2 linked regions of the Ruminococcus albus AD2013 genome follow. The protein of the gene in region 2 binds, or shares a complex with, the protein of the main gene of each other region. Links are inferred from orthologs where the notes say so. Each region holds a gene or a part of one and is shown on either strand. Other genes may lie near its edges.

Region 1 (17,283 bases), 220 kb from region 2 along the record:
CAATTTCGGCAAGGAGAGCGCTATGTTTGCGGCACTTGAAACTGCAAAGGGCGACTGCGCCGTTATCTTTGACTGCGATATGCAGTTTCCTGTGGATACCATCGTTGAGATGTACCGCATATGGGAAAAGGGCGGAGTTGATATAGTCGAGGGGCGCAAAAAAGACAGGGGCAGGGAAAGCTTTATGTACAAGGGTTTCTCATTGCTGTTTTACAGGCTGATAAGCAGTACGGGCGGACTGGATATGCAGGACGCTTCCGATTTCAAGCTTATGGACAGGTGCGTTATCGACGCACTCAACCGTATGCCCGAAAGACTTACGTTTTTCAGGGCGATGTCGGGCTGGGTAGGCTTCCGCACCGAAAGGGTGCTGTTTGAAGTCGCTGACCGCGAGATAGGGCAGTCAAAATGGAAGACGAGCCAGCTGATAAAATTCGCGGTTAACAATATAACATCATTTACATCTGCGCCTTTGCAGATAGTTACCATATTCGGCGTGATAACTTTCCTGATATCGGTGATACTGGGCGTGAACACGCTTTACAATAAATTTTTCGGGAATTCCGAGGCAGGCTTCCCGACGGTCATAATCCTTCAGCTGCTGACATCGAGCATAATCATGTTCAGCCTTGGCGTGATAGGTTACTATATCGCCAAGATATACGAAGAGATAAAACAGCGACCGAGGTATATAATAAGGGAAATAGTCAGCCGAAGAGAGGATAAAGATAAGAATGGATAATATACAAAAGTTGAGCCCCCCTGACAAGAGGGGCAGCTTTTTGAGAAGATTTGTGGAGGGCATAGGCGGATTCTGCATCGACAGAAGACTGTACTTTGCGGTGTTTTTTCTTGCCGCTGCGATAATGTACGGCTCCTATGTATTTTTCAGGATACACCCCATAGGCGACAGCTCCGTGCTGGTGCTTGACCTGAACGGACAGTACGTCTATTATTATGAGCATTACCGCGAAGCATTCTGGGGGCGGGAAAGCTGGATATACAACTGGTCGCGAAATCTCAGCGGTGAGATGTTCGGCATATTTGCCTACTATCTGGCGAGCCCTTTTATGATAATAATAGCGCTTCTGCCGCGGCATATGATGCTGACTGCGATACTGATAATGCAGCTGGCAAAGGTTGGCTCATCTGCGGTGACCTGCTGCTTTTTCCTTAAAAAGACAGCAAAGCACCCGCCGAAGGCAGTTTCGCTGGTATTATTCCCGTTGATGTACGCACTTATGGCATTCATGGTGGTTCAGCTGATGGACCCCATGTGGCTGGACGGTCTTATCTATCTGCCGCTGATATGCTGGGGCGTGCGCAGGCTGGTGTATGAGGGCAGGCTACTGCCTTATATAATACCTCTGGCACTGATGTTCATAGCACATTTCTATATCGGGTATATGGTGGGAATATTCACGTTCTTCTATTTCTGCTATGTATGCCTTTCAGACCCCGAAAGAGCTCTGCCAAAGAAGTTCATACTGAGATGTCTGGCTTTCGGTGCGGGTACGGTCGTGGCGCTGATGTGCTCTGCATGGGTGCTGATACCTGTATACAATTCGCTGAAGCTTGGCAAATTCGAGTTCACCGACCCTGATTTCTCACTGGCGACACAGTTTGATTTTCTCACATTCATCACCAAGCTTTTCCCCATGACCTACGATACGGTCTACCCCGAGGGTATGCCCATGATATACTGTGGTACAGCTGTACTTCTGCTGGTGCCCCTGTATTTCATGAACGAGAAGATCAACGTAAAGGAAAAGACTGCCGATGCCGTACTCACGGTGATACTCACGGTGCTTATGTATATAAAGCCCTGGGATATGGCTATGCACGGTTTTCAGGTGCCTAACTGGCTGCCTTTCAGGTACTCTTTCATATTCTCATTCATGCTGGTGTGCATGGCTTTCAAGGCGTTTGAAAACCTTGAGGGCGTGACCGCGAAAAATATCGGCGGAGTATTCTTCGGGCTGATGGTATTCCTTTTCTGGTGCGAAAGGGAGAACTATTCCCACTTCAAGCTGTTCGTCACCCGAAAGAATGCTAACGGAGATCCATACAATATCATACAGGGCATATGGGTCAGCATGATAGCGCTTACCGTTTATTTCGTGCTGCTGTATCTTATACGGAAATATCCTCGTTCAAGGGGAGTGGCTTTCTCTCTGACCCTTGTGCTTACGGCTGAACTTTTTGCCGTGAATATCGACACTATCAAGAAGATAGATATCGATGTTTCATACTCCAAATACAGTTCCTACGAACCTTATATGTCCGACCTGAGAAAGGCTGTGGATACGATAGAGGAGTACGACCCCGAGCCTTTCTACCGTATGGAAGCTACTTTCCACCGCACTGTAAATGATGCGATAGGTACGGGCTATAAGAGCCTTTCACATTCAAGCTCGACCATGAACGCCCCTGCACTGCTGATGCTTCACAGGCTGGGATTTGCCTACGGCGGACATTACACCAAATATGACGGCGCTACCCCCATGACCGATGCTATATTCGATATAAAGTATATAATGGACAAAAAGGGTAATGATATGTATGTCAGCAGCAGGTACAAGGTGCCGCCTGAGTATCAGATAAAAACCGAGATAAGCATTGACCATGAGAAAGTTGTGGACGGTGAGAAAAAGATCGTCCCGACGACTTTCAAGTTCTATAAAAACCCGAATACACTTGGTCTTGGCGTAGCTGCAAAGGGCGATATTTCCGAGGTCGAGCTGGGTGACGATGATCCTTTTGAAAATCAGAATATTCTGTTCAATGCACTGGCGGGCAAGGAATATAACTTCTTCAAGCCTGTGGATATCATCAACAGCGACAACGAGAACGTCCGGACCATAAATACTACCGACGGGCATATAAAGTATTACCCGATGGATGAGAACAACAAGGAATGCCATGTTGATTACGTGGTACGCATGGATAAGGACAGCGACCTTTATATGTACCTGCCAACGAAATACGAGCGCAGCTGCAATATCTGGTATCAGCCCGAGGACGACTACGTTGACGATGCTTACAATATGGAATATGTTGGTCAGTTCTTCGTGGGGGATAATTATTCCATCATGAAGATAGGCAGATTCCTGAAAGATCAGGAGATACGTGTCCGCATAACCATTGCAAATGATGAAAACGAGGCTTACTGGCGTGACAAGCTGTTCTACAGTTTCGACTATGACGGATTTGCAAAGGCTGTTGAAGAAATGCAGGACAGCGTGTTTGAAGTGACCGAGTTTGCGGATACCGAGCTTACAGGCAAAGTTAATGCGGAAAAGGACGGTCAGATGCTGTTTACAACTATCCCCTATGAAAACGGCTGGACGATAGAGGTAAACGGCAAGCCGACAAAACCTCAGAAGGCAGTTGACGACAGCCTTATCGCCATACCCCTTGAAAAGGGCGAAAATACGGTAAAGATGAAGTTTTCGCCGAACTACTGGCGGCTATCATTGGTGATATCGATATTCGGTGTGATACTGCTTGCTGTGGTAGCCCTTGCGGATATCAAGAACGGCAAGTATCTGCGTAAGCTGTTTGAACATTCGGCTAAAAAAGAACCCGAGGAAGAACCTCTGCCCGAACCGAAATACAGCGGTGCGCTGGTGCCCGAACCGATGATGATAGAAATAGCCGATAACGACAACCCTCCTGCCCCCAAGACAGAAAATACTGTTGACAAAACGGCGCAAATGGGTTATGATAATAGTATTGTGAAAAATTCTGATGAAGGTGATGGTAACGATGGCTAAAACTATTGGCAGGAAAAAAATGACTAACAGCGGCGGCGGAGTATGCTTTATGACTTGTATCGCGGCACTGCTGGCACTTTGCTCTGCGGCAGATGACTATCTTCCGGGATTGCTGTATACTCAGTTCTTCTCGAGACAAGTTTATGATATGTCTTTTAATCTTGAAGATTTTCTTTATAGGAACAGCAGCTATATCTCGGTAGCCGTGTTCGCACTGGTCATGATGTTCTGGGCGTTCTCTGCTGCAAAATTCAAACGCATGGGCAAAGCCTTCGGCTGGGCGAATATATTCATGAGCCCTGTGCTGTGCATCTATCCTGCTTTAAAACTTTACGATATTTTAGGTACTGATTTCTTTGATAAGTATTTCAAGACCAATTATGACAGCGACAAGTTCGTTGGTGTTGCTGCACTGGCAAAGGTAGGCTTCCCTCTCATCGCAGGTCTGCTGCTTATCCTTTCGGGTATTGTGGTACTGGCACGTGTCGGCGGTGAGGATTTTGTGGCAGAAGTTCCACGCGGCGGCAAGAAAGAAAAAGCTCAGCCTGTCAGCACTGATAACAATATATCCGTTCCCGAAAACAACGAACAGGAAAGCAGTGCTTTCGGATTTGGTGAGAATACTCAGTCTGTACAGGGTCTTACAGGCGAGACAAAGCCTGCGACCTACAATGAGGCTCCTGTAAACACCGGGACTTTCTATCAGCCCGAAACTCCCGCAGTCGATACCTCTGATATGAGACCCAAGCGCCCCTCAGTAAAGCTTTGCCCCAAGTGCGGTGAGCTTGTTGGCGATGATGAACTGTTCTGCTCAAACTGCGGATACAGAATGTGATAAGTATAATAAAAGACTCTGCACCTGCGCGGTACAGAGTCTTTTTTGTATGCTGTTAAGATCTTGCTTTTATCGTGATGTCATCGGTGACATTAATAGTGAGAGTACGGTCTGTTATCTCTTCTGTCTTCCTGCCTTTTTTAGATATCTCCCATATTACCTTACCCTCTGCGGTCAAAGTGATCTGTGAGTTATCGAAGTATCTGCAATCGCAGTTTTTGCCGATCTCACAGCCGTTAAGGGTAATATCGGTGCTTTCGGAGATCACGGTTATAGTTCTCGTCTTTCCAAGGTCATATTCGGTGCTCAGGTATTCTATGAGCTTATCCTGTCTGTTTGAAAAGAATTTTGTCATACGTGATATCATCGGCATAGATGAACGCTCTACTGTTCGGTTGGTAGGGAATCTGAGATAGTATGCGGGCATTTCTGACAGGTATGCATCGCTGTAGGTATTTATGAAGCTTTCAAGGCGCTCGGGTGTGAATGTGCAGTTACCCATATCCATCAGCCTTGTTATCAGCTTTGTGCGGAACTCATCATTCTCCAGAAGACTTAGTATCATCTTGGTCAGGGGTTTGTGCTTTTTTTCATCCAGATATTCAAAAAGGTTTTTTTCGGCGCCTTTCATATTGTAGTGGCAGGCACAGGATTCGGTATCGAACATGAAGAAACGCCATTTCCCGTCGCCGTATTCGCTGCCGTCCGCTGAACGCCAGAAGCCGTAGTTGTTCTGTGGCCAGTCATCGTTAAATATGTACATCTCGACGGCGCAGTAGTCGATAAAGTTCTCCATATCAAGAAGCTGGCAGGCACGGCTGTAGTTATCCCCGATGCTCATGTCATTTTCGGAGATGAAGCTCTGCATATCATTGAAGCTTGTTTCATCTTCGGGAAGCCCCTCGTCAAGTGCGTTATTTTTGTATATGGCGACAGACTTCTCTTTCACTCCGTAGTGGCGGGTGAAATACTCCTGCGAGTAATCCTCCTGAAGAACATAAAGCCCCCAGTATTCGCCGTCGATAAAGAGGACACATGGTCTGCCTGTCTGTGTGGCAAAGGAGAATCCATCTGCCATATCCTGCAGCATAAGATCCTTGAATTTCAGATAGTTTGAATCATTTCCGCCGTTTCGCAGTACAAAGGTCGAGAAGCTGTCATCGTCCTGACCCTCGGCGGTATCCAGCCCCTGCCAGAAACGGTGATCGAAGCTTTTATTTCCGTATTCGGAGCGGGCATAGAATCTGAAAGATTTCTGGTAATCAGCCCTTGACCAGCCGCCCTGTATCCTCATACCTGCTTCCTGTGTGAATACAAGACTTCCGTCGCTTTCAAAGAACTGCAAAGTGCATGGGCGTTCCCAATCCTTGCCTTTCTGATTGTAATTGGCGGGTATCGAGCCGTTATAGAGGTGGTTGGGGTCTGTGGGGTAGTAATCCTCGTATACCTTTCCGCGGACGTATATGCCTGTTTCGTGGTCGTAGAGAGAGTCGGGTTCTGTCACCAGTGATATGACGGGCATATTGCTGTGGGCGGCGGGGGAAAGTCCCACAAAGTAAGATGCGGTGCTGACCAAGCCCCATTCGCCGTCCGCAGACTTAGCACAGGCGCGTATCACAGTGCCCTTGTCAACGTCATTATCTTTCGGGGCTTCGACTTTGCCGGGACGGTATTCCAGCTGTATCTTCATAGGGTCCATGGCGGAAAGTACATTTTTGTCACCCGCTCTGTCCCTGATATCGACGGGATCGGAATATATCTCCGCTGTATCAGAAGTTCGGGGGTCGGTGCCGTCGGTGGTGTAGTATATACCTGCGGAATCCGATGCGGTCATTTCAAGGGAGATGGCATCGGGATAAAATCCGCTTTCTTTGGAGAATATTACCTGTGAAGCGCACTTTACCTCAGAATTTTTGGCGCAGGGGGTCGCAAGGGTGATATATGCCCCGTTTTTTCCGGAACATACCGTGTACCCTTTAGGGGCTGGCGCGGCAGTGATGCTGTCAACGGCAATACCGCCGTTTTTCAGTGATATGGTACATTCCTCGCCCTTTGGTATCTTTATATCCGCAGATATAACATCGGGGTCATCGAAGCCGTTTTTGGTGCAGTATACCAGCGCATAGCCGCGGGCAGGTATTGTACCGCCGCTGATGGCATGGTCGGCTTTGCCATCACGGCAGAGGGTGTAGTCTTTAAGGTCAACAGCTTTTACGTTCGGGTTGTATATCTCGATCCAGTCGCAAAGCTTGCCTTCGCTGTCACGCAGAGAAGCTTCCTCGAAATTGCCGTCATTTTCGGCACATATCTCGCTGATGACCAGATCTTTCGGGGTCAGGAATATCACAGCGGCCGCGATAATGCCAAGCACTGCTGCACTTGCAGCGACAGCAATGGCCGCCTTCTTTTTATTTGCTTTATCTTCCATGACCTCACCGCCCTTTCCGTATCATCAGATGGTATCACACTTTTTTATTATACTAAATATGAGGTGAATTGTCAATCATATAAACGCAGGTGATATCCAATGTATTCCAATGCAAAACAGGCAGTCCGTATATGAACTGCCTGTTGTTCGTTACTTGATTATCCTGCGGGCTTCAACGTAGAAGCGCTTATCTGCGGCGTGACCCATGGAGAAAGTTTTTCTGGGGAGAGCGCCGTCTTCGATAACGGTGGGGAAGAGCTCGTTTTTACCCATATCTGGGAGCAGGAATCCGATGGAGTTCTTCTTTTTGGAGAGTTCCTTAACTACCTCTGCGCCGTGGATATAGTCGGTTTTGCCGCCGAATTCCTTGGTGTAGTTGTCAAGGAAATTCTGGAGAGAGCCAACAGTCAGCTTTGAGCTTGGCGCATGGACAAATACCTTTTTCTCCTCGCCGTTCTGAACGATAATGAAGCTCTGCTCGCTTTCCTCATCGGAGAGGGCGAGCTTTTCTGTCAGCGCCTTTACCAGGTCATCTTCGTTGACTTCTGTAACTATACGGTGAATAGCTTCAAATTCAAGGGCAGGAGAATGTAGGTTTACCAGCTCGACAAGAGCGTATCTTGCAGGGTGGTCGGAGAGGTCAGCCGAGGGGTCTGCGCGTTTGAGGGTCTCGTAGAATTCCTTTGCAGTGGCAAGGGAGTGGTTGCCGTCACCCATAGCGTAGGTTAGGGGCTGTCTGCCTGTTATGCCGTAGCGGCGCTCAAAAGCTTCCTGTTTAGAGAACTGCTCCAGATGGCTCACGACTATCTCTTCTGTCTCCTTATCGAGAAGCCAGCCTGTGATGTGTCCGCCGCCCTCCATCAGGTCGAAATCGTAGAGCTTTGTGAACTCGTCCTTCTTATCTGCAAGGGGTTCGATGATACGCTTTTTGGCATCGTCAATGAGTATCATGATATGGGGGAGTTCAACGGGAGCGCCCTTGCGTATCTTGATGCGGGGCGGTATACGCTCGATAACGGTGGCTTCTGTTGCCCTTACCTGAGATTCGGAGCCCTTGTAGTACTCGTACTGTTCAAGGTCGATACTGCCGATGATACCTGCCCTTACTCTGCCATCGGACTGAATGCGCTCAATATATATCATAGCATCTTTGTATTCTTCAAAAACGCCCTTTTCAAGATACTCCTTCATGGTGCGGTGTATCTTGTCTATCCTGTAATCCACGCCGGGCTGTTCAAGGTACACCTCGGGAAGTATCAGGTTATAGGCGCTCTTATTATCGCCTACGTATTTTTCAACTCTGTTCCAGTACTCGGGTTCAGAGGTATACTGATCACAGGCAACTACTGCCCACTTGTTCATATCCGTATCCTTGGGCAGAAGGATATCCGCCCCTTTGAATGCTGTTGACATATATTATTCACTCTCCGTCATATCGATTGTATATCCGAAAACAGGACGGTCATCAGCCGTCCTGTTCATCATTATTATTTATAAGTCTGTCAGTCGTTTGCTCCGCAGCAATCCTTGTACTTCTTGCCGCTTCCGCAGGGACAGGGATCGTTCCTGCCGACTTTGTTCTTGTTGCGGATAGTCATATTGTGATGCTCCATAGGTCTGAGCACTTCCTGTCTCTGGGGAGCTACCTGCTGTCTTACCTTGATGGTGAACAGCATTCTTACTGTATCCTCACGGATAGATTCGATCATTGCATCGAACATATCCATACCTTCCATACGGTACTCAACAACAGGGTTCTTCTGACCGTAGCTTCTCAGGCTGATACCTCTCTTGAGCTCTTCCATATCGTCGATGTGATCCATCCACTTGGTATCAACTACCTTCAGCAGACAAACTCTCTCGATCTCGTGGAGCAGTTCTTCGCCCAGTTCTTCCTCTCTTGCATCGTAGAGTTTCTGAGCTCTGTCTTTGAGAGTATTTACGATCTCATCGCGGGATACTTCATCCAGTTCCTCGGGGGTATAGTTGAAGTCGTCCTCGGTGGTGAACAGACCGTTGAGTCTTTCTTTCAGGCCAACCAGGTTCCAGTCATCAGCGATCTCGCCCTGAACATACATATTTACAGAGTCATCGATGAAGTCGTCTATCATCTTCTCGATGGAATCGTGCAGATCTTCGCCGTCGAGAACCTGCTGCCTCTGGCTGTAAATGATCTCACGCTGAGTATTCATAACGTCGTCGTAGTTGAGGACGTTCTTTCTGATATTGAAGTTTCTGCCCTCGATCTTCTTCTGTGAAGACTCGATAACGCTGGAAAGCATCTTGGACTGTATGGGAGTATGCTCGTCAACGTTGAGGGTATCCATCATGCTTGTGATACGATCGCCGCCGAATATTCTCATCAGGTCATCTTCAAGGGAGAGGAAGAATGTGCTCTCGCCGGGGTCGCCCTGACGTCCAGAACGTCCTCTCAGCTGGTTATCGATACGTCTGGACTCGTGTCTTTCTGTACCGATGATATAGAGACCGCCAGCCTCTCTTACCTTTTCAGCCTTTTCCTTTACCTCTTCATCGAACTTCTTGTAAAGCTCTCTGTACTTCTTTCTTGCGGTGAGGATCTCCTCGTCATTTGTGTTGGAGTAGCTTGCTGCTTCAACAGCCTGTTCCTCGGTGTAGCCCTCTTTCTGGAGTGCTGCGAGGGACAGATACTCAGCGTTACCGCCCAGGGTGATATCGGTACCACGGCCTGCCATGTTGGTAGCGATGGTAACAGCACCGAACTTACCTGCCTGTGCAACGATCATAGCTTCCTTATCGTGATACTTAGCGTTCAGCACGTTATGAGGAACGCCTTTCTTCTTCAGCAGCTTGGAGAGGTGCTCGGACTTCTCGATGGATACAGTACCAACCAGTACAGGCTGTCCCTTTTCATGACACTCAACGATCTGGTCGATAACAGCATCGAACTTGCCTGCCTCGGTCTTGTATACAACATCGGGGTGGTCTTTTCTGATTACGGGCTTGTTGGTAGGTATCTCGATAACGTCCAGCTTGTAGATCTCTCTGAACTCGTCCTCTTCGGTAAGAGCTGTACCTGTCATACCCGACAGCTTATTGTAAAGTCTGAAATAGTTCTGATATGTGATGGTAGCGATAGTCTTGGATTCTCTCTTGACTTCAACGCCTTCCTTAGCCTCGATTGCCTGATGCAGACCGTCGTTGAAACGTCTGCCGTCCATAACACGGCCAGTGAACTCGTCAACGATAAGAACTTCGCCGTCACGAACGATATAGTCAACGCCCTCTTTCATAACGCCGTTAGCTTTCAGCGCCTGATTGATGTGGTGTGCCAGAGTCATATTCTCAGCGTCCATGAGGTTTTCAACGTTGAATACCTTCTCTGCTTTCTTTACACCGCTCTTGGTGATGGTGGCAGTCTTAGCCTTCTCGTCGATGATGTAATCGCCGTCCAGCTGGTCGTTATCGATCTTGTCATCCATTTCGATAACGGTAACGGGCTTCAGGGTCTTTGCGAATTTGTCAGCCAGATTATAAAGATCGGTTGACTTGTCGCCCTGACCCGATATGATAAGAGGAGTTCTTGCTTCGTCTATCAGGATAGAGTCAACCTCGTCCACGATAGCGAAAGCGTGCTCTCTCTGCACCTTGTCCTTCTTGTATATTACCATGTTATCACGCAGGTAATCGAAGCCCAGTTCGGAGTTCGTACCGTATGTGATATCACAGTTGTAAGCCACTCTCTTTGCGGTCTTATCCATACCTGACAGTACACAGCCGATGGAAGTATTCAGGAAGTTGAATACCTTACCCATTTCCTCTGACTGGAACTTAGCCAGATAGTCGTTGACTGTTACAACGTGTACGCCCTTGCCCGAAAGCGAGTTGGAATACGCTGCAAGACAAGCAACCAGAGTTTTACCTTCACCTGTCTTCATCTCGGCGATACGTCCCTGATGCAGAACGATAGCACCGATTATCTGAACAGGATAAGGCTTTTTGCCCAGAACTCTCCATGCAGCTTCACGGCATACTGCGAGAGCATCGGGCAGAACTTTGTCAAGGTCGGAAACATCTTCGACCTGTTTTCTCAGCACGGCGGTCTGTTCGCCCAGTTCGGTATCGGACATAGCCGCATACTTATCCTCGAGCTCCAGCACCTTATTTTTGATAGGTTCGATCTTGGCAAGCTCCTTTTTGGAGTAGTTGCCGAATAATTTGTCAAGTAATCCCATTTATCTAGCCACCTTTTTATTGTACAGTAAAGAAACTTTCTGTTATTGATATAAATAGACTATTATATTATACACTAAACACCCGAAAAAGTCAATACCTTGTTTAACGCTTTCGTGGGATAGAATGCCAAGGAGGCGAGCTTGGGGTCAAGCCTTTCGTGAAAGGCTTGCGGAAGAGCACACCATCAGCAAAGCTGATGGTGTGCTCTTCCGCAAGCCTGCTAGCGCGAGGCTTGACCGCGCGCTTTGTTTCCTTGGCATTCCTCACTACATAGCTACAGCCCGTAGCCGCTTCAGGGCGTTTACGGGCTGTCTGTTATTCGTCGGTATCCTCTGCCAGAGTATTTCTGTCGTCCATCAGCTTGAATGTTATATCAAATTCCGTTTCCTTATCGCCTGTCTTTCTTATGACATGGCAGGTCACATCATCGCCGGGTTCCATATTTCTGACAAAAGTAGGAACATCTTCGATATCGTTCACATATGTGCCGTTGATGTGCGTTATAAGGTCGCCGGGCTGAAGGTCGGTATTGGCAACATCACATTCGGGGGCTATGCTCTGCACGCTGAGACCGGGGGTAGAATTTGTCAGTTCGGCTGTTGCTTCGGATATCTGCACAAACACGATACCCATACGCGCCTTGCCCTTTACAGTGCCTGTTTCCATAAGGTCTTCTATCACGGATTTTGCCTCGTTTGTGGTTATGGCGAAGCCTATGCCCTCATAGTCGATGGAAGCAAGCTTCGATGAGGTTATACCGATGACCTGTCCCCACATATTGAACATTGCGCCGCCCGAATTTCCGGGATTTATAGCTGCATCTACCTGAAGGCAGCTGACACCTGCTGTGGAATTTTCGGGGATAACTCTTCTGTCAGTGCCCGATACCACACCCTTTGTTATCGAGTGTCTGTATCCTGCGGGAGTGCCTATGCATACAACGTCCTCGCCGAGCTTTACCTGATCGGAATTTCCGAATTCAGCGGGCTGAAGGTCGGTGGCGGGTATCTTTATAACTGCGATATCCGTCCGCGGGTCGGAGCCTATTACTTCCGCCGCGTACTCCCTGCCGTCGCTCAGTACGGCTTTTATACCGTTTTTGGCTTTGTCGATAACATGGGCATTGGATACAATGTATCCATCGGTACTTAGGATTATGCCGCTGCCCTTGCCCGATGGCATTATCGTGCTCTGCTCGGTGAATATATCCAGGGATACTACCGAAGGCCCGCAGACTTCTGCAATGCCCTGAGCGGTGTATCTGCCCATTTCGTCTTTCAGTTCATCACCGACTTCGGGTCTGTCGGCGACTTTCATATTGAAAGTCATATGTTTGCCGCCTGTGACGAGGTTTGATACCACGCCCTTTCCCCTTGCGCTCACGCAGGCGATAAGGAAACCTGTGCCCAGAAATATCACGGCAAACAGCGTATTCAGTACAACACGCTTTGCAATACCTTTGCTTCGCGGCTTTTCCTCGATATCGGGCAGTGTTATGCCGCGCCAGAAATCTCCGTCAACTATCTCATCATTTTCAACTGCCCCCTTGGGCATATTGAAATATTTTATGCTGTAGTCCCAGCTGTTCGATGCATCCTTGGCGAGCTTTTCTGCGGCATCGGTAATGTCCTCATCGGTGGTCTCGCCTTGGGTGTTCTCGGTGAGGTCTTTCTCAAGATCCATCAGGTTATCACCTCTCTTTTATTTGTAAAAAGGGGACTGCCGCGAACAGCAGTCCTCTGACGTTCATCATTCCTCGTTTTTCTCGGCTTTGGGTATGGTAAAGGTGAATTCGGTATACTCGCCTTTAAGGCTCTTTACCATTATCTTGCCGCCGTGTATCTCGACTATGGAGCGTGCGATATTAAGTCCCAGCCCCAGACCCTGAGCGTGTATGCCTCGGGATTTATCTGTTTTGTAGAATCTGTCGAATACCAGCGGAAGCTCGTCTTCAGCCAGACCCTCGCCGCTGTTCCTTATGGAAACGGAAGTAGCATCCTCTCCGTCCTCGAATGAGAATTCGATATAGCCGCCCTTATCCACAAACTTTATGGCGTTTTCGATAAGGTTGTACATCACCTGATGTATAAGGTCGATATCGGCGTACATATTTATCCTCTGCACATCAAGTCCGCGGATATCGATGTTTTTCTCATCTATCCTCGGCTCAAAGGTCAGCAGGGTATCTAGTATCGGCTCGGTCACAGGGAAAGAAGTCTTGTTGGGTTCAAGCTCTCCTGCTTCTATTTTGGCAAGGTTCAGCATACTCTTTACAAGACGGGTAAGTCTTCCGACCTCGGAGGAGATTATCCTCATATAGTAATTCTGCTGTGATTTCGGTATAGTGCCGTCAAGTATGCCGTCTACAAAGCCGCCTATGGAAGTCATCGGTGTCCTGAGCTCATGTGAAACGTTTGCCAGAAAGCTGTTACGCATGGTATCATAGCTTTTCAGGTTGGCAGCCATTTCGTTGAAGGCTATGGAGAGTTCATTGAACTCCTTGGTGGTATACTCGGGGAGTGTTACCGAGAAATCGCCGTTACCAAGCTTTTTGGCTATCTCTGCGACTTCGGTGATAGGCTCTGTCAGCTTCAGCGTAGCGAAATACACCAGGAACATTACTACCAGCAGTACGGCTATCGCACTGACCATGAATATCTCCATGATGTTTTTGGTGTAGTTGTCCTGCTGTGATTTTGGCGAGTATGCCAGCACATAGTACCTCGGACCGTTGGCGGAAAAGGAATCGCCCGTGATATGGCAGACCTCGTCAAGTTCGCCGTTTAGGTCGTCATAGGAGTATGTAGTAGTACCATTGAATTTTATCAGCAGTTCGGGGTCGATGTTTTCGACTTCGCCGCCGGTAGCCGCCACTACATATCCATCATCACTGCACAGCAGATAATCGGAGTTGCTGCCTATGGCATAGGTCTTCATCTCCGCTGCCACATCTTCACGCCATCTGTCAGGCTGCTCCAGCATTTTTTCCTGCGTATATGAAGCAAGAGCCCTGGCATCTTTCAGCATGAGGCTCTTTTTTTCATCTAAGAAGTACCTTGAAGAAACAAGCAGTAATACTGTTCCTAAGCAACAAAAGCTTATCAGTATTACTGCTGAGCAAATCGCAAAGTACCTTGTAAATATACTTTTGCCGTTATTCATTGTTGTTTTCGGAAACTTCAAACTTGTAGCCTACGCCCCAAACAGTTTTCAGTGCCCACTTGTCGGAAACGCCCTCAAGCTTTTCACGAAGTCTCTTTACATGAACGTCGATAGTTCTCGAGTCACCATAGTACTCAAAGCCCCATACTTCGTCAAGAAGCTGATCTCTGGTATAAACTCTGTTGGGGTTCGATGCCAGATGGAACAGCAGTTCCAGCTCCTTCGGGGGAGTATCCATTACCTGACCGTTAACTCTCAGCTCATATCTTGTCATATTTACAGAAAGCTTGTCATACTTGACTTCCTTGATCTCGCTCTCTGCAGAGGACTGACCAACTCTTCTGTAAACTGCCTTGATCCTCGCGATAACCTCTTTGGTATCAAATGGCTTGACGATATAATCGTCAGCACCGAGCTCAAGACCCAGTACCTTATCAAAGGTCTCTACCTTAGCTGTTATCATAATGATCGGAACGTTTGACTTCTTTCTGATCTCACGGCATACCTGCCAGCCGTCGATGCCGGGCAGCATGATATCAAGCAGAATGATATCGGGCTTCAGCGCATTGAATTTTACGACCGCTTCTTCACCGTCGTGAGCCAGGATAACGCCATATCCGTCCTTTTCCAGATAAAGACGCAGCAGCTCGCAGATATTCTTATCATCATCAACTACCAAGACTCTTCCCAGTGACATATTCATCTTCCTTTCGTCGCCTCAGCCACACCCGGACTGCAAGCTATTAATTTTATGCTGTCCCTTTGAGGGGATAGCAATATAATTTAAATGATAAATTAGTAATTACAGTATAACAAATTTACAATCAACTTTTGTGAACTCAGTACTAATTTTTTGTGAACATCTTATAAATTAAATGCAACGAGAACAGAAATATTCAAAGAATAATCACAAAGTCTACAACAGATGATTTTTATCACATTACTAATTATAGTAATTATAACATAAAACTTCATAAAATAACAGACACATACTAACACAATTTTCATGGTATACACAGACCTCTATTTGTGCAAATCTACAAAAATCGGGTAGACGTATTGCAATTTATAAAAATCGTGGTACAATATACTTAGCACTCGGATACAAAGAGTGCTAAAACAACATTTTGCAACATATAATTCTATATATACGAGGAGGAAATTATAATGAATATCAAACCCCTTATGGACAGAGTCGTTATAAAGATGACCGAGGCTGAGGAGACTACAGCAAGCGGTATCATACTTGCAGGCGCTGCCAAGGAAAAGCCCCAGGTAGCTGAGGTAGTAGCAGTAGGTCCCGGCAAGAAGGACGTTGAGATGAATGTCAAGGTCGGCGACAAAGTGCTGGTAAGCAAGTACAGCGGCACAGATGTCAAGGTTGACGGACAGGAATATACCATTCTTAAAATGGAGGACGTTCTGGCAGTAGTTGAATAATTGCACAGGTACATCAGGTATAGATAAATATTACAATTACCATAGTTCATATCATTCTTCATAGCTAACAGTAAGCATTAGTCTTCCGCAAAAATTATGAATTATGAATTATGAATTATGAATTATCAAAACGGAGGTAATTTACAATGGCAAAGCAGATCATTTACGGCGAAGAAGCCAGAAAAGCACTGCAGGCAGGTATCGACCAGCTGGCTGATACCGTTAAGATAACACTGGGACCCAAGGGCAGAAATGTAGTTCTCGATAAGAAGTACGGCGCTCCACTCATCACAAACGACGGCGTTACAATCGCAAAGGAGATCGAGCTGGAAGACGCTTTCGAGAATATGGGCGCTCAGCTGGTAAAGGAAGTTGCTACAAAGACCAATGACGCAGCAGGTGACGGTACCACAACCGCAACTCTGCTTGCTCAGGCGCTGGTACGCGAGGGCATGAAGAACATCGCTGCAGGAGCTAATCCTATGATCCTGAAGAAGGGTATGGCTAAGGCAGTTGAGACCGCTGTTGAAGCTATCATCGCTAACTCCAAGAAGATCGAGGGCAGCAAGGATATCGCAAGAGTCGGTGCAGTTTCTGCTGCTGATGATACCATCGGTCAGCTGATCGCTGAGGCTATGGAGAAGGTAACTGCTGACGGCGTTATCACTCTGGAAGAGTCCAAGACAGCTGAGACTTACAGCGAGGTTGTTGAGGGTATGCAGTTCGACAGAGGATACCTCAGCCCTTACATGGTAACAGATACCGATAAGATGGAAGCAGTTCTCGATGACGCTCTCGTTCTTATCACAGATAAGAAGATCGGCAATATGCAGGATATACTCCCTCTGCTGGAGCAGATCGTAAAGATGGGCAAGAAGCTCCTCATCATCGCTGAAGACGTTGAGGGCGAGGCTCTGAGCTCACTGATACTCAACAAGCTGAGAGGAATCTTCACTTGTGTTGCTGTAAAGGCTCCCGGCTTCGGCGACAGAAGAAAGGAAATGCTCCAGGATATCGCTATCCTGACAGGCGGCGAAGTAATCTCCACCGAGCTTGGCATGGAGCTGAGCGAAGCTACTCTTGAACAGCTGGGTTCTGCAAGACAGATCGTTGTTCAGAAGGAGAACACCATCATCGTTGGCGGCGCAGGCGAGAGCGAGAATATCAAGGCTCGTATTCACCAGATCAAGGGCCAGATCGAGACCACAACTTCCGATTTTGACAGAGAGAAGCTTCAGGAAAGACTGGCTAAGCTTTCCGGCGGTGTTGCAGTTATCAAGGTCGGTGCTGCTACCGAGGTCGAGATGAAGGAAAAGAAGATGCGTATCGAAGATGCTCTGGCAGCTACAAAGGCAGCTGTTGAAGAGGGGATCGTAGCAGGCGGCGGCACAGCACTCATCAATGCTATGCCTAAGGTTAAGGAGCTT
Region 2 (9,263 bases):
CTCCTGTATCAACAGAAACTATATCGCCTTCCATGATCTTCCTGCCGCCGGGGATACCGTGGATAACTTCGTCATTCACGGATATGCAGGCTGCAGCGGGAAATCCGCCGTAACCCTTAAATCCCGGCTTAGCACCGTGGGAGAGAATGAACTTCTCTACCACTTTGTCCAGTTCATGAGTAGTCATGCCCGGTCTTAGTGCTTCACCTGCTGCCTTTAATGCTCCGGCGGTCAGCTGACCTGCCTTACGCATCTTTTCAATTTCCTTATTGGATTTAATACATATCATTTATATCGCGCTTTCTATTACAATCAACCTTTGAGAACTGCCATAACTGCTGCGGAAGTCTCCTCAACAGTTTCGCGGCCCTTTACAGAGGTCAGCTTACCCTGCTTCTCGTAGTAACCCTTGAGAGGCTCGGTAGTTTTATGATATGTGTCCAGTCTGCTCTTAACAGTCTCGGGCTCGTCGTCCTTACGGATAACGATGGGCTTGCCGCATACATCGCAGATGCCTTCTACCTTGGAGGGTTTGAACTCTACATGGTAGGTAGCGCCGCAGTCGAGGCAAACTCTTCTGCCAGAAAGTCTCTGCTGAATTGTTTCATCAGCAACGTCTATCTCAATGACCTTGTCGATCTGAACGCCCATAGCGTCCAGAGCCTCGGCCTGAGGAACAGATCTGGGGAAGCCGTCGAGAATGAAGCCATTCTGTGCGTCAGGCTCAGCAATTCTGTCCTTGAGGATACCGATAACGATATCATCGGAAACAAGTGCGCCTGCGTCCATAGCTGCCTTCGCCTTCAGACCATACTCTGTGCCTGCCTTAACAGCAGCTCTGAGCATATTGCCTGTGGAAATGGTAGGAATGTTCAGCTCCTTGCAGATGTTCTCTGCCTGAGTGCCTTTGCCGGCACCGGGAGCGCCCAAAAGAATGATATTGTTCATTAGTCTTACCCCTTTCTCGATCGGACTTTATTATTTCAGGAAGCCCGAGTGATGACGCATCATCATCTGAGATTCCATAGTTCTTGCTGTTTCAAGCGCAACGCTTACAACGATGAGTATAGAGGTACCGCCCATTGCGATATTCATCTTTGTGATAACGGTGAATATGATAGGGAAGATAGCGATTATACCCAGGAACACAGCGCCGACCAGAGTGATCTTGCTGAGTATCTTCTGGAAGTAGTCGCTGGTAGGCTTACCGGGTCTTATACCGGGTACGCCGCCGTTGTTCTGTCTGAGGTTATTAGCGATCTCGATCGGGTTGTATGACATACTTACGTAGAAGTAGTTGAACGCGATTATGAGAACGAAGTACAGACTTGCGTAGAACGGATGATCATACTCAAACCATTTCAGGAGACCTGCGTAGAATGTACCCTGCTTAGGTGCGCCTGTGAAAAGCTTGAGTGTTGCAGGTATAGACATAAAGCTCATCGCAAAGATGATAGGGAGAACGCCGCTCATCGCGATCTTGATCGGGATGAATGTGTTCTGACCGCCGTACTGCTTTCTGCCTACAACGCGCTTGGCATACTGTATCGGTATTCTTCTTTCAGCGTTGTTCATAAAGATTATGAACGCGATCATCAGGATGAATACTACGATGATGATAGGAACGAGTATCATATTCTTAGCGTCGCCTGTAGCCATCATCTTGCAGAGGCTGATAACAGCATCAGGTCCTCTTGCGATGATACCTGCAAACAGCAGCATGGATACGCCGTTGCCTATTCCCTTTTCATTGATCCTGTCGCCCAGCCATATAGTCAGCGAAGCTCCTGCTACGAAGCAGAGGACAATGATGATCTCAGTGAAGTATCTTTCAAAGGTCTGACCTGTGTACAGTACGATCTGCTGACCGTCAACGTTCATCAGAGTTCTGTAGTAAGCCCAGCCCTGGAACAGTGCGATACCAAGTGCTGTGTACTTGGTGATCTTGTTCAGAGTCTTTCTGCCTTCCATGCCTTCCTTGGAGAGTCTCTCCAGAGGAGGAAGTGCGTAGGTCAGCAGCTGAATGATGATCTGAGCGTTGATGTAAGGACCAACGGACAGAGCCATCAGTGTTGCCTTTGAGAAGTTACCGCCCGAGAGGACGTTCAGGTAACTGAAGAAGTCACCTGAATCTTTGCTGCCCTGGAACCATGTGTTCAGTGCTGCAGAATCGAGGTAGGGGACCGGAACGGAACCGCCTATCCTGTATATTACGATGATGAAAAATGTAAATAGAAGCTTTCTTCTTAATTCCGGAACCTTCCAGGCATTACGAAATGTCTCTATCACAATTACATCACCTCAGCCTTCCCGCCTGCCTTTTCGATTTTCTCCTTAGCTGCTGCTGAGAACTTAGCAGCCTTGACGGTAAGGTTTTTGGTGAGGTCTCCGTTACCGAGGACCTTTACTCCATCATACTCCTCCTTGAGGACGCCGGATGCCTTCAGCAGTTCAAAATCAACTACTGTGCCGTCAACGAACTTTTCAAGATCGGATACATTGATGATCGCATACTTAGTTGCGAATATATTATTGAATCCACGCTTAGGAATTCTTCTTGCAAGAGCGGTCTGACCACCCTCGAAGCCGGGTCTGATGCTGCCGCCGGATCTAGCCTTCTGGCCCTTGTGACCCTTACCTGCAGTCTTACCGTTTCCTGAACCGTGACCTCTGCCCACACGCTTAACGTCTCTTACTGCGCCGGGATTAGGTGATAATTCGTGAAGCTTCATGTTGTCGCACCTCCCTGCTTACGCTTCGGTTACTTTAATAAGGTGGGATACCAGCTTGATCTTGCCCTGTGTACAAGCGTTGTCGGGCTGCTCGGTCGTATCCCCGATTTTTCTCAGACCAAGAGAATTTGCAGTGGCGATCTGCTTTTCGCTTCTGCCACTCAGGCTCTTAGTCAGCTGAATTTTCAGGTTAGCCATACTGTTTATCCTCCTTATTCAAATATTTCCTTAACAGTCTTGCCTCTCAGTTCAGCGATAGCCTCAGCGCTTCTTACGCTGGTCAGACCGTTGATTGTTGCTCTTACTGCATTGTAAGGATTGTTAGAGCGAAGCGACTTTGCTCTGATATCTCTTATGCCGGCTGCTTCAACCACTGCTCTCACAGTGCCGCCTGCGATGATACCTGTACCGGGAGCGGCGGGCTTGAGGAGAACCTCACCTGCGCCGAACTTACCTACGATCTCGTGAGGAATTGTTGTACCCTTCAGGGAGATCTTTACCAGGTTCTTCTTAGCGTCCTGAATAGCCTTTCTGATAGCGTCGGGAACTTCGCCCGACTTACCGATGCCGAAGCCAACGATACCGTTGCCGTCGCCAACTACTACAAGTGCGGAGAACTTCATGATACGGCCGCCCTTAACAGTCTTGGATACTCTGTTAATTGCTACGACCTTTTCCTGCAGCTCTTCGATCTTTGAAGCATCTATTAAAGCCATTGTATTTCCTCCTCTACCTTAGAATTTAAGTCCGCCTTCACGGGCACCGTCTGCAAGCTCCTGCACACGGCCGTGATAAAGGAAACCGCCTCTGTCGAATACGACATTTTCAATTCCCTTTGCCTTAGCAGCTTCTGCGATCATCTCGCCGACCTTGCGAGCGCCTTCCTTGTTGCCGCCATTGCCCTCAAAGCCCTTAGCCATAGAGGAAGCGGAAGCCAGTGTTACGCCGTTAACATCGTCAATGATCTGTGCATATATATGCTTAGAGGAGCGGAATACGTTGAGGCGAGGGCATTCGGGAGTACCGCTGATCTTGTTGCGGATTCTCTGATGTCTCTTGATTCTAGCCTTAGCTCTGTCAAGCTTTTTAACCATAGTGATTCTCTCCTTTTATTACTTCTTAGCGCCTTTACCGGCCTTACCTTCCTTACGGATAATGTACTCGCCTTCGTAGCGGATACCTTTACCCTTATAAGGCTCGGGGGGACGCTTCTCGCGGATCTCACAAGCAAACTGACCTACTTCCTGCTTGTCGCAGCCCGATACTACGATGTGGTTAGGATCGGGAACTTCGATCTTGATAGTGTCAGTCTCCGCAAAGATAACCTGATGAGAGAAACCCAGGTTCATAACCAGGTTCTTGCCCTGCTTCTGTGCTCTGTAACCAACACCAACGATCTCGAGCTTCTTAGAGAAACCGTTTGCAACACCCTCAACCATATTGTTTACGAGTGTTCTGGTCAGACCGTGCAGACTCTTGTGGAGCTTATCCTCGGAAGGACGCTCAACTGTAACAGTGCTGCCGTCAACCTTTATGATCATATCCTTATGGAATGTTTTTGTAAGTGTGCCCTTGGGACCCTTAGCTGTAACTACGTTGCCATCAGCAACCTTTACCTCTACACCTGCGGGAACAGTAATGGGCTTCAATCCTATTCTTGACATTTCTCAGCCCTCCTTATTACCATACAAATGCGAGGACTTCGCCGCCGACATTCAGCTCTCTTGCCTTCTTGTCGGTGATAACGCCCTTGGAGGTGGATACGATTGCGATACCCATGCCCTTGATTACCTTAGGCATATCCTCACAGCTTGCGTAGATCCTCAGACCGGGCTTGGAAACTCTTCTCAGCCCTGTTATTACGGAATTTCTGTTCTCATCATACTTGAGTGTGATCCTGATGATACCCTGCTTGCCGTCTTCGATAACGGTGAAGTTCTTTACATAGCCCTCATCTACGAGGATCTGTGTGATAGACTTCTTCATGTTAGATGCAGGTACATCGACAGTCGCATGCTTAGCAGTGCTAGCATTACGTATTCTTGTTAACAGATCTGCAATAGTATCTGTAATCTGCATTGTGCCTACCTCCTTTTTACCAACTTGCCTTCTTAACGCCGGGGATCTGACCGTCATGAGCCAGCTCTCTGAAGCAGATACGGCAAACGCCGAACTTTCTCAGATATGCATGGGGTCTGCCGCAGATCTTGCATCTGTTATAAGCACGAGTGGAATACTTAGGAGCAGCCTGCTGCTTATTTATCATAGCCTTCTTTGCCATTTAACGTATCCTCCTCATTACTTCTCAGCGAAAGGTGCGCCCATCAGTCTGAGCAGCTCCTTGCCTTCTTCGTCGGTCTTAGCGGTAGTGATAAAGTTGATATCCATACCTCTAACCTTGTCGATCTTATCATACTCGATCTCAGGGAAGATCAGCTGCTCCTTCAGACCGGTGGAGTAATTTCCTCTGCCGTCGAAGGAATTGGGGTTGATACCTCTGAAATCTCTTACGCGGGGGAATGCAACGTTGAACAGTCTGTCAACGAATTCATACATCTTCTCCGCTCTCAGTGTAACCTTAACACCGATGATCTGTCCATCTCTCAGCTTGAAGTTAGCAACGCTCTTCTTAGCCTTGCAAACGATGGGCTTCTGACCGGTTATAGCAGCCAGATCGGTCATGATAGCATCGATGACCTTTTTATTATCCTTATCAGCGCCGCAGCCGACGTTGATAACTACCTTATCCAGCTTAGGGATCTGCATTACGTTAGCGTAGCCGAATTTCTTCATCAGTTCAGGAGCTACTGTGCTAACATACTGTTCTTTAAGTCTTGCAGCCATGTCTAACTCCTCCTTCTTAGAATTCTTCGCCGCAGCTCTTGCAAACTCTTACCTTAGTTCCATCTTCCAGGAACTTGTGAGCTACTCTTGTGGGCTTGCCGCACTTGGGGCAAACTGCCATTACCTTGGAAGCGTACATAGCTGCCTCAGCATCAACGATACCGCCCTGCTGCTGAGCGTTTCTGGGCTTAACGTGCTTTCTTGCAACGTTCAGACCCTCAACGATCACTTTGCCTTCCTTGGGGGCAACCTGAAGTACCTTGCCCTGCTTGCCCTTGTCCTTACCGGACAGGATAACGACTGTGTCGCCGGTTTTAACGTGTACCTTATTCATTTCAACGACACCTCCATTACAGAACTTCGGGAGCCAGGGACAGGATCTTCATATAATCCTTATCTCTCAGTTCCTTAGCCACAGGTCCAAATATACGTGTACCTCTGGGATTCTTGTCTTCCTTGATTATTACAGCAGCGTTCTCATCGAAGCGGATATAAGTACCGTCCGCTCTTCTCAGACCCTTTGCTGAACGAACGATGACAGCCTTAACTACATCGCCCTTCTTAACAACTCCGCCTGGTGTTGCTTTTTTAACAGAACAAACTACAACGTCACCGATGTTTGCATACTTTCTTCTCGTACCGCCGAGAACACGGATGCACATAAGCTCCTTAGCACCGGAGTTATCTGCAACCTTCAGGTAAGTCTGCATCTGTACCATTGAAGCGCTCCTCCTTTCAAATCACTGGGACTCAGTACCGCGGCAGAAGCGGCGACCGCTCTGCCAAAGTACCTTGCACTCATAAATGTATTACTTAGCCTTTTCGATGATGTTGACAAGTCTCCATCTCTTATCCTTGGAAAGAGGTCTTGTCTCCATTACCTTTACTGTATCGCCGATACCGCACTCGTTGTTTTCATCGTGTGCCTTCAGCTTAACAGTCTTCTTGATGATCTTCTTGTACAGAGGGTGCTGAACGTTATCCTTGATGGCAACTACGATAGTCTTATCCATCTTATTCGATACAACAGTACCGACTCTGGTTTTTCTCAGATTTCTTTCGCTCACAGTGATCCTCCTCCTTTATTACTGAGCTTCGGACTCATGCTTACGAATGAATGTCTTAACACGAGCAATGTCCTTCTTCACAGCCTGAAGTCTCTTGGGATTCTCCAGCTGGTTCACAGCGTGCTGGAAACGAAGATTGAACAGCTCTTCTTTAAGCTCAGCGAGCTTGGTGTTAAGCTCGTCTGCGGTCATTTCCTTGATCTCATTAGCCTTCATTACTGCTCACCACCCGTTTCTTTTACTATAAACTTACACTTGATAGGGAGCTTGTGCATAGCGAGTCTCATAGCCTCTCTAGCAGTCTCCTCGGGAACACCTGCGATCTCGAACATTACTCTGCCCGGCTTAACAACAGCTACCCAGTACTCGGGAGCGCCCTTACCTTTACCCATTCGGGTACCCAGGGGCTTTCTTGTTGCAGGCTTGTCAGGGAATATCTTTATCCAAACCTGACCGCCTCTCTTGATGTATCTTGTCATAGCGATACGGGCAGCCTCGATCTGGTTAGAGGTGATCCATGCGGGCTCGAGAGCCTGAAGACCGAAATCACCGTAAGAAACCTTGTTTCCTCTCAGTGCCTTACCGGTCATACGACCTCTGTGCTGTTTTCTGAACTTAACTCTCTTTGGAAGCAGCATTATGCGTTACCTCCTTCTCTTTTCATGCCGCGAGCCTTGTTGAAGTCTCTGCGGTTATCCTTAGACCTGTCGTCTCTGCGAGGTCTGCGCTTCTTATCGTTCTTGTCGCTTACGTCGCGTCTGTCGCTTGCAGCAACCTCACCCTTGAGAACTTCGCCTCTGTAGATCCATACCTTGATGCCCAGACGACCATAAGTTGTGTGAGCCTCAGCAGTACCGTAGTCGATATCTGCTCTGATGGTCTGCAGCGGGATAGTACCCTCGTGATAGCTCTCGCTTCTAGCGATCTCGGCACCGGCAAGTCTACCGCTTACCTTTACCTTGATACCCTTAGCGCCCAGCTTCATTGCTCTGCCGATGGACTGCTTCATAGCTCTTCTGAAGGAGATTCTGTCCTCCAGATCGTGAGCGATCTTCTCAGCTACCAGCTGAGCGTTGATGTCGGGGTTCTTTACCTCAACGATGTTGATAGCAACGCTCTTGCCGATCTTCTTCTCGATGCTCTCGCGGAGCTTATCGATCTCAGCGCCGCCCTTACCGATAACCATACCGGGCTTAGCGCAGTAAATGTGTATTCTAACCTTCTGAGCGCCGTCCTTACCGGTAAAACGCTCGATCTCAACCTTGGGAACGCCTGCGTAAACGCACTTGTCAGCGGGGTTCTTGGATCTTCTGTTGAGGTCCTTCATGATATCCTTACGAATGTTGTAGTCCTCAACCAGAGTGTCGCCGAAAGTGCTCTTATCTGCAAACCAGCGGGAATCCCAATTCTTTATCACACCGACTCTAAGTCCGTGCGGATTAACTTTCTGGCCCATAGTTTACCTCCTCTTTCAGCTTAATCCTTTTCCTTGAGAACAACAGTGATGTGAGATGTTCTCTTCAGAATTCTATATGCTCTGCCCTGAGCTCTGGGCATGATCCTCTTCATGATAGGTCCGGGGCAAACGTAGCACTCAGCAACATAGAGGTTGTTCTTATCCATGTTGTGATTGTTCTCTGCGTTTGCTGCTGCGGACTTGAGGAGCTTCTCCAGATATTCACTTGCAGCCTTTGGTGTATTCTTAACAGTAGCCATTGCTATTTCGTAATCCTTACCTCTGATAAGATCAAGGACGATCTGTACCTTACGAGGAGCAATGCGAGCTGTTCTCAGTATAGCCTTTGCTTCCATGTCTGATCCTCCTTAATTACTTCTTACCGTTGTTCGAGGTCTTGGAGCCTGCGTGGCCCTTGTAGGTCCTTGTGGGAGCGAACTCGCCAAGCTTGTGGCCTACCATATCCTCGGTTACATATACAGGCACGTGCTTTCTGCCGTCGTGTACTGCGAATGTATGACCTACGAAGTCAGGGAAGATCGTGGAAGCTCTGCTCCATGTCTTGAGGACTTTCTTCTCGCCTGCTTCGTTCATAGCAACTACTCTCTTATAAAGAGCCTCCTGAACGTAAGGACCCTTCTTAACACTTCTGCCCATTTATCATTGTCCTCCTTTCAGGTTACTTGCCGTTTCTGCGCTTTACGATGAACTTATCGGAACGAGCGTGCTTAGCTCTGGTCTTGTAACCCAGAGTAGGCTTACCCCAAGGAGTAACAGGAGAAGGTCTACCAACAGGTGACTTACCTTCACCACCACCGTGAGGGTGATCGCAGGGGTTCATTACGGAACCTCTTACGGTAGGTCTCCAGCCCATGTGGCGCTTTCTACCTGCCTTACCGATGTTTACGTTAGAGTGGTCGATGTTACCTACCTGACCGATTGTAGCCATGCAGTTAACAGATATCTTTCTCATTTCGCCTGAAGGAAGTCTTACGAGAGCGTAAGCGCCTTCTCTGCCCATCAGCTGAGCCATGTTACCAGCGGAACGAACGAGCTGAGCGCCCTTGCCGGGATACAGCTCAATGTTGTGGATGAAAGTACCAACAGGGATATCTGCCAGTGTCAGAGCGTTGCCGGGCTTGATATCAGCATCAGCGCCTGCTC

What was found.
Region 1: the proteins of secY (region 2) and secA are in contact, whole or in part, in a crystal structure (PDB 3DIN), measured with the Thermotoga maritima proteins. The link is inferred for Ruminococcus albus AD2013 from one-to-one orthologs. Residues at the interface, in WP_004081795.1 of Thermotoga maritima: Glu108, Gly109, Glu110, Glu111, Ala236, Glu237, Arg238, Arg239, Ile240, Thr241, Ile242, Gln243, Tyr244, Ala245, Arg246, Arg247, Val248, Thr249, Gly250, Arg251, Arg252, Val253, Tyr254, Gly256, Ala257, Ser258, Thr259, Tyr260, Leu261, Pro262; in WP_004082002.1 of Thermotoga maritima: Glu261, Ala262, Arg263, Lys300, Ala301, Arg302, Thr303, Ile304, Ile305, Leu323, Tyr324, Asp325, Pro326, Val329, Ser330, Tyr333, Ile336, Lys340, Phe345, Val349, Glu363, Phe364, Tyr374, Ser375, Gly376, Gly377, Glu393, Ile395, Thr482, Ser483.

What each region holds. Positions count from the first base shown.
Region 1 is NZ_JAGS01000001.1:2,964,932-2,982,214, forward strand. The notes cover bases 8,342-11,641. They hold secA (preprotein translocase subunit SecA), read right to left. Parts: upstream 11,254-11,641; coding sequence 8,542-11,253; downstream 8,342-8,541. Other genes in these bases: N773_RS0113255 (DUF1015 domain-containing protein), read right to left, coding at 8,342-8,452; N773_RS0113265 (S1C family serine protease), read right to left, coding at 11,570-11,641. In the rest of the region: N773_RS0113235 (glycosyltransferase family 2 protein), read left to right, coding at 1-742; N773_RS0113240 (YfhO family protein), read left to right, coding at 783-3,776; N773_RS0113245 (zinc ribbon domain-containing protein), read left to right, coding at 3,769-4,611; N773_RS0113250 (CotH kinase family protein), read right to left, coding at 4,667-7,039; more of N773_RS0113255, read right to left, coding at 7,190-8,341; more of N773_RS0113265, read right to left, coding at 11,642-12,937; N773_RS0113270 (HAMP domain-containing sensor histidine kinase), read right to left, coding at 13,004-14,281; N773_RS0113275 (response regulator transcription factor), read right to left, coding at 14,409-15,113; N773_RS0113280 (co-chaperone GroES), read left to right, coding at 15,584-15,856; groL (chaperonin GroEL), read left to right, coding at 16,003-17,283. UniProt on the Escherichia coli protein: Required for protein export, interacts with the SecYEG preprotein conducting channel.
Region 2 is NZ_JAGS01000001.1:2,755,216-2,764,478, forward strand. The notes cover bases 135-3,035. They hold secY (preprotein translocase subunit SecY), read right to left. Parts: upstream 2,290-3,035; coding sequence 979-2,289; downstream 135-978. Other genes in these bases: map (type I methionyl aminopeptidase), read right to left, coding at 135-289; N773_RS0112250 (adenylate kinase), read right to left, coding at 313-948; rplO (50S ribosomal protein L15), read right to left, coding at 2,292-2,732; rpmD (50S ribosomal protein L30), read right to left, coding at 2,751-2,930; rpsE (30S ribosomal protein S5), read right to left, coding at 2,945-3,035. In the rest of the region: more of map, read right to left, coding at 1-134; more of rpsE, read right to left, coding at 3,036-3,448; rplR (50S ribosomal protein L18), read right to left, coding at 3,467-3,826; rplF (50S ribosomal protein L6), read right to left, coding at 3,845-4,396; rpsH (30S ribosomal protein S8), read right to left, coding at 4,413-4,811; N773_RS0112290 (type Z 30S ribosomal protein S14), read right to left, coding at 4,828-5,013; rplE (50S ribosomal protein L5), read right to left, coding at 5,031-5,576; rplX (50S ribosomal protein L24), read right to left, coding at 5,593-5,910; rplN (50S ribosomal protein L14), read right to left, coding at 5,927-6,295; rpsQ (30S ribosomal protein S17), read right to left, coding at 6,386-6,643; rpmC (50S ribosomal protein L29), read right to left, coding at 6,662-6,859; rplP (50S ribosomal protein L16), read right to left, coding at 6,859-7,281; rpsC (30S ribosomal protein S3), read right to left, coding at 7,281-8,099; rplV (50S ribosomal protein L22), read right to left, coding at 8,120-8,455; rpsS (30S ribosomal protein S19), read right to left, coding at 8,472-8,756; rplB (50S ribosomal protein L2), read right to left, coding at 8,779-9,263. UniProt on the Escherichia coli protein: The central subunit of the protein translocation channel SecYEG. Consists of two halves formed by TMs 1-5 and 6-10.